Regions from separate parts of the Microbacterium sp. MMO-10 genome, predicted to be linked through region 3. Evidence: predicted binding sites of a transcription regulator. Region 3 holds the regulator's gene; each other region holds the start of a gene.
What was found. The regulator LexA, encoded in region 3, represses DNA repair genes until DNA is damaged. The targets are predictions, from matches to a motif close to TCGAACANNTGTTCGA.

Region 1 (2,263 bases), on a different contig from region 3:
CCGCAGAACGCGCATCCGCCGTCGCGTTCGACCAGGGCGAGGCGCTGCGCGCGACTGAACAACCGCCGATCCCGCCCCAGTGCAGGATCTCCCCGTCCTCCCCGCACACCCACCGGCTCACCCCGCCCCCGCCGGCCATGCGGCGGACCGTGTCGATGCTGACGGGCTGGTCGAGCCCGTCGATGAGCCCGAACCCGGTCCCTGCCTCCAGGTCGGTCGCGTTCACGCGGACGATCACCGTCGCCCCGTTCAGGGTCCCCTTGCCCTCACAGGTCAGGGCGTGCTCGGCGAGATGCACGAGCGCGTCGGCCTGGATCTGCGGGACGGTGCGCCGGTCCGCGTCCGGCGTGTTCGGGTCGCGGCCGTCGCGTTTCGCGGCGAACTCGGCCGACACGAACCCTCCGATCGCGGTCTTCACCGCCGCACCCCGCACAGGGTCCAGGACCGCGTTCACATGCAGCATCCCCTCCCGCTCGAACAGGGTCACCGACGCCCGGGCCCGCAGCTCCTCCTCCCGGGGTGCCACCCCGTCCGGGTCCAGGTGTGCCTCCAACCGGGTGAGCATCCGCCGCACCTCATCGTGCGACAGCCCCGGCGCCTTCTCGGTGAGGAACTTCTCCGCCTCCCCGGCGACCCCGCGTCCCACCTTCACGATCATCCGATCGAGGAAGGACACGATCACCCCGGCCGCCGCCGCCCCGATCCGTCCCGCGACCAGCGCCTCCCGCACGGCCGGGAACTTCGCCGGCAGATGCTCCCCGACCAGGTTCGCCCGCGGCGCCGTCGCCTCCCCGACCTTGACCAGCCGGGCCGCATCACCCGTGGACGCCCCGGTGGTCGTCGCGATCAACTGGGCCGTGTTCCGAAACCCCTGCTGCCTCGCCAACGACTGCGGCCCCAGCTCCGGCCGCGACTCCTCCGCCAAGCGGGCAGCCACTTCCGCATGCACCCCATCCGCGGTGCGCTTCACCCGCCCGATCGCCTCATTCACCGCCACCAGCCGCGCCCGCGACAGACCCGCACCAGAGGAAGCATCACCCCACGCATCCACCAGAAGCTGAGTGGCCTCCAGGAGCGGATCAAGGGTGCTGGACATACCCCGATTCTACCGAGAATCGATGATCCGTTCGAAAGTTATCCACAGCCAAGAAGATCGCCTGACCTGGGAATTTCCTTGTGATGAAGGCGAGGGGTGGATCAGCAGGAGCCGGATCTCCGATCGGCCCGGCTGGGTAGGGCTCGGCTGCCCAGGTACCCGGCGGCCGGCCCTGGGTAATCGTGCCCCCGGACCTGGGCACCTCGCGCCCGAGCGCGTGCTTCCTCCGCCCGAGAGGCTCGTCCTCTGCAGGCGCGTGAGGGACGGACCGGTTCTGGGCAGCCGGCCCCTCGCGTCGTACGCATCGCCCCGCGCTGCGGACTGCGGACTGCGGGCGTCCTCAGCCGGCCGCGCCGGACTGCTGCTCCGCCAGCACAGCGGCGAGCGCCTCGACCTGCGCCTTGCCCGCCTCGTCGACGGTCAGCGACATGATCGACGACATCGCCAGGAGCACCTCGAACTCGCGGGGATCGCGCGTCTTGCCGAAGAGCGAGGTGCGCTCCTTGATGCGCACCTCCCGGTACGTCGAGACCGGATTGCGGGCTGTCTCGAGCTTGCCGTGGTGCTTGAACTTCGTGACCGTCGCGCCGTCGTACACGATCGACTCGCCGTCGGCCCCCGTCACTTCGATGCTGCTCGTCATGCGCAGATTCTAGGGCCGGGGATCCGGGGCGGAAACGGACGGATCGGATCCGGATCCCTTCGCGGCTGGACGAGCGCCGTGCACTGGATGACAAGCCCCGGCACCCCGCACGCGCCCACAATGGGAGGACGCATCGTCGTCCGCATACTCGAAGGAGAGACCGATGACCGACATGTCCGCCGCGTCCGCGCTGCTCGACCGCATCCAGGCCCCGGAAGGCAGCGGGCGGGACATCCCCGACGCCGCCACGCGCGAGGTCATCGGCCGCGCCCCCGTGCAGACCGTCGCCGATCTGGACGACGCCATCGCCCGCGCCAAGGCCGCGCAGCCGGGCTGGGAGGCGCTCGGCCACGCGAAGCGCAGCGAGCTGCTGCTCGCCGCCGCCGACGCGATCGACGCGAACGCGGAGGCGCTCGCGCTCCTGCTCTCGCGGGAGCAGGGCAAGCCCCTGAACGGTCCGAACGCGCGGTTCGAGCTGGGCGCGTGCTCTGCCTGGCTGCGCACGAACGCGACCACGGTGCTCG
Region 2 (2,263 bases), on a different contig from region 3:
GCTCGCGTCCGATCGAGAACAGATAGCGCGTGCAGGCGTTGTGGAATGCGAGCAGGCAGGCGAAGAAGCTCGTCACGATGAGGATCCGCATCGTGATCGACGCCCAGAGACCCAGGTACTGCTCGCCCGCATCGAAGACCATGTCCTGGAAGGTGTCCTGCTGAGCGAGCTTGAGCACGCCGTCGACGCCGAAGGCGACCGTGAGGATCCAGAACGTGAAGGCGTAGAAGACGCCCAGGAACGCGATCGCGATGTAGGTCGCCATCGGCACCGTGCGGGCCGGCCGGATCGCCTCCTCCGTGTAGATCGCCGTGCTCTCGAAGCCCAGGTAGGCGCCGAATCCGAACACGAACAGCGCGCCGCTGCCCGCGGCGAAGAACACGTTCTGCGGGGCGAAGGCGGCGAACGAGATCGGCTCGGGCCCGCCCTGGGCGAGCACGCCGATGGCGAGGACCAGCAGGATCGCGACCTCGGCGGTGAGCAGCACGGCGAGCACCTTCGCCCCCACGTCGATCTTGCGGTAGCCGAGGATGCCGACGGCGAGGAAGGCGATGAGCGCGTATACGGTCCAGGGCAGCTTGATCCCGAAAAGCGCGTCGAAGGTCATCTCGCCGAAGAACCCGACGAAGCCGTAGAAGCAGATGCAGAGGGCGGCATAGGAGAAGATCGTGACGAACACGATCCCGATCCCCACCGGCTTGCCGAGACCCTTCGTCCCGTAGATGTAGAACGCTCCCGCGTTGCGCACGTACCGGGACATCGCGGTGAAGCCGACCGCGAACAGCATCAGGACGACGCCCGAGGCGAGCATCGCGCCGGGGCCGCCGATCCCGGCGAGGCGGAAGTCGGTGGGGGCGGCACTGGCGACCACCGTGAGCGGAGCCGCGGCGGAGATCACGAAGAAGACGATCGCCCAGACGCCGAGGCGGCGGCGGGCGAGTGCGGTGCCGCCGGTCAGCGCGGGGTCCGGCGGGGCGGCGGTCGAAGAATCGGCGGGGGACGGTCGAGACATCATCGGCTCCTGGTGGGATCCGCCGTGGCATCGGGACAGCCGCGGCGCTTGAACAGTGATTCAAGAGGGTTAACTCGATCCTGTCAAGCAAATGAGAAGGATCTGTCGTAAACTTCTGAACAATCGTTCAGAGTAGATCGGAACCATGATGACGTCACGTCCCTCCTCGCAGCAGCGGGAACGGCGCCCGCGCGCCCGCGACCTCGGCATCGTCTTCGACGGCGAACCCGGTGCGCTCGACGCGATCACCGATGTCCCCGGCCTCGAGGTCGGCTTCACGACGCTCGTGACGGGGGAGGGGGCCCACGCCGCGCGCTCCGGGGTGACCGCGATCCTGCCGCGCGGACGCGCCGGCGTGGGCGACGCGTGCGCGGCCGCGGTGCACTCGTTCAACGGCAACGGGGAGCTCACGGGGCGCAGCTGGATCGACGAATCCGGATCCCTCGCCCTGCCGATCGCGATCACCAACTCGCACGCGGTGGGAGCCGTGCACGCCGGCGTCGACGCCTGGCTCGCCGCGACCCGTCCCGACCTCGCGGCGCAGTGGCTGCTGCCGGTCGTGGGGGAGACCTGGGACGGGTACCTCAACGACATCAACGGCGGTCACGTGCGTCCCGAGCACGCGGCCGAGGCGCTGGATGCGGCGAAGGCCGGACCGGTCCAGGAGGGGAGCGTCGGCGGCGGAACCGGGATGAACTGCTACGGCTTCAAGGGCGGCACGGGCACGGCCTCCCGCGTCGTCCGGCACGGGGAGGACGAGTACGTCGTCGCCGCGCTGGTCCAGGCGAACTTCGGCTCCCGATCGGAACTGCGCTTGGGTGGCATCCCGCTCGGGCAGCGGACCGCGGCACCGAACCCGATGGACGACACCGACTGGTTCGCCGAGGACCGCGCCCGCGGGCGGGCCGTGAGCGGAGCCGGGTCCGCGATCGTCGTGATCGTCACGAATGCACCGCTGCTGCCGGGGCAGTGCGCGGCGCTCGCCCGCCGCGGCGCACTGGGACTCGGTCGCAGCGGAACCGCGGGCAGCCATTTCTCCGGCGACATCGTGCTGGCGCTGTCGACGGCCAACTCCGGTGCGCTGAGCTCGGCGTTCCCCGCGGACGAGCCGGCCGGGTACGAGGAGCTGCGCTTCGTGCCCTGGGGGCGGATGGATCCGTTCCTCACGGCCGCGGTGCAGGCCGTCGACGAGGCGGTCTGGAACTCCCTCGTCGCCGCCGAGGACATGACGGGGCGGGACGGCCACGAGAG
Region 3 (2,263 bases):
CTCCCGGAGCTCGGTGAACTCGCGGTCCGGGTAGCGGTTCACGTCGCGCAGCGCCACCGCGATGTCGTCGAGGATGTCGCTCGCGACGCTCTCGGGCACCGGATGGGTGTTCTCGTTCACGTTCAGCGCCACGGGCAGCGGCGCCTGCGGGGCTCCATACGGGCGGAGCCCGCGGAGGTCGTCACGAAGGGGTAAGTCGTCGAGCGAGGCAGTCACCCTGCCATGCTAGGCGGCTCGGATGTGCACCGGCGCACAGATGTCGGCGGTTGCAGAGCTCCGGCGGAGCACGGGTGCCGAGTCCGAAGCGGTGCGAGTCAGCGCTGCGTCGCGCTGTACTGCGCGGGGATCGCCAGGTGCTGACCGACCTCGATCACGCCGCCGCCGATCATGTTGAGCTGGGAGATGTCGGCCACGACGTCACGCGGATCCGCGTCGGGTGCGATCTCGCCCGCGATCGACCACAGCGTGTCCCCGGGCTGCACCGTGACCGTCGCGAACGCACCTCCCGCGGTGTGCTCGCCCGCGGCGAGAGCCGATCCCCCGCTCAGTGCGGCGAAGGCGATCCCGGCCGCCACCGGCAGCGCGACCAGCGCCGCCAGCACGCGCCGACCGCGGGCGGTGATCCGCAGACGCGTGGCGGGGACCGGTGCGGCGAAGGTGATGCTGCTCATGGTGCTTCTCCTCTGTTGTGTGCGGGTCCGCCTCTCCCCGGATCCCGATAGCTCCTCTGTGTGAGCTTCCGGGGGTCCGGGCCTCTGGAGAGGCGAACCTACGTTCCGAAACTACTTTCGAGTTCGAACATCTGTCAAGCGTTCTTCGAAAATCGGGGATCCGAATTCATCGACACGCTCGAACAGATCTACCGATTCCGCTCCGGTCTCGGATACGGTTTCGATAACAAGACCCCATCACGGACCACCGACATTCGAACCGCCGCCCCCGGACAGGCGGGATCGAACGGCTCCGCGAAGGCCGGACGCACACGAAGGAGATGGCATGAGCGACGGCGCGACCCCCGGCTCCGAGGCCCCGCGGACGCGGCGCCGCAAGAGCCTCAGTGCGAAGCAGATGGCGATCCTCGAGGTCATCCAGACCTCGATCGCCCGGTACGGCTACCCGCCGAGCATGCGCGAGATCGGCGACGCCGTCGGCCTCAAGTCGCTGAGCAGCGTGACGCATCAGCTCGGCCAGCTCGAGCTGAGCGGCTACCTGCGCCGCGACGCCGGCAAGACCCGCGCCATGGAGGTGCTGATCGACCTCCCGGGGACCTCCACGGAGAACCCCGCCGACACGGCGCCGTCGGTCGGCGACGCGGCCCTGGTGCCGCTCGTCGGCCGGATCGCGGCGGGTGTGCCGATCACGGCGGAGCAGCAGGTCGAGGAGATCTTCCCCCTCCCCCGCCAGCTCGTCGGCAAGGGCGACCTGTTCATGCTGAAGGTCTCCGGCGAGTCGATGATCGACGCCGCAATCTGCGACGGGGACTGGGTGGTCGTACGCTCCCAGGGCACGGCCGAGAACGGCGAGATCGTCGCCGCGATGCTCGACGGCGAGGCCACCGTCAAGACGTTCCGCCGCCGCGACGGTCACGTGTGGCTGCTGCCGCGCAACAGCGCGTTCGAGCCCATCCTGGGCGATGACGCGACCGTTCTGGGCAAGGTCGTGGCCGTGCTGCGCGCCGTCTGATCCTCACGCGCCATCGCGCCATCGAGCCATCCGCGTCGATACCCCCTCTGCGCACCGAGGCCCCCTCTCAGATCCGGATCTGAGAGGGGGCCTCGGTGCTGCGAGGGGGCCTCGACGAGCAGAACGACCTACACGGTCAGACCGCGACCGAGACGTCCTCGCGGACGCGACGGGTGGCCTCGACGATGTTGCGCAGCGAGGCGTTGGTCTCCTCGTAGCCACGCGTCTTCAGGCCGCAGTCCGGGTTGACCCAGAGCTGACGCGTGGGGATCTCCTCGACGGCGCGACGCAGCAGCGTCTCGATCTCGGCGGTCTCCGGCACGCGCGGGGAATGGATGTCATAGACGCCCGGGCCGATGCCGTGGTCGAAGCCCGAGGCGGCGATGTCGGTGACGACCTCCATGCGGCTGCGGGCGGCCTCGATCGACGTCACGTCGGCGTCCAGAGCGCGGATCGCGTCGATGACCACGCCGAACTCCGAGTAGCAGAGGTGGGTGTGCACCTGCGTGGCGGTCTCCGCACCGGCGGTGGAGAGACGGAACGACGCGACGGACCAGTCGAGATAGGCCGGCTGGTCGGC

Region 1: the regulator LexA is predicted to act here: its motif matches at 1,116-1,131, upstream of WFJ17_RS12275 (DUF222 domain-containing protein).
Region 2: the regulator LexA is predicted to act here: its motif matches at 1,128-1,143, upstream of WFJ17_RS06080 (DmpA family aminopeptidase).

What each region holds. Positions count from the first base shown of each region.
Region 1 is NZ_JBBCSV010000003.1:750,636-752,898, forward strand. It holds gene WFJ17_RS12275 (DUF222 domain-containing protein) at 1-1,096, opposite strand, end outside; gene WFJ17_RS12280 (hypothetical protein) at 1,437-1,739, opposite strand; gene WFJ17_RS12285 (aldehyde dehydrogenase family protein) at 1,912-2,263, shown strand, end outside.
Region 2 is NZ_JBBCSV010000002.1:358,726-360,988, forward strand. It holds gene WFJ17_RS06075 (APC family permease) at 1-1,012, opposite strand, end outside; gene WFJ17_RS06080 (DmpA family aminopeptidase) at 1,158-2,263, shown strand, end outside.
Region 3 is NZ_JBBCSV010000004.1:670,609-672,871, reverse strand. It holds gene WFJ17_RS15860 (histidinol-phosphate transaminase) at 1-216, opposite strand, end outside; gene WFJ17_RS15855 (LysM peptidoglycan-binding domain-containing protein) at 315-671, opposite strand; gene lexA (transcriptional repressor LexA) at 997-1,683, shown strand; gene metE (5-methyltetrahydropteroyltriglutamate--homocysteine S-methyltransferase) at 1,820-2,263, opposite strand, start outside.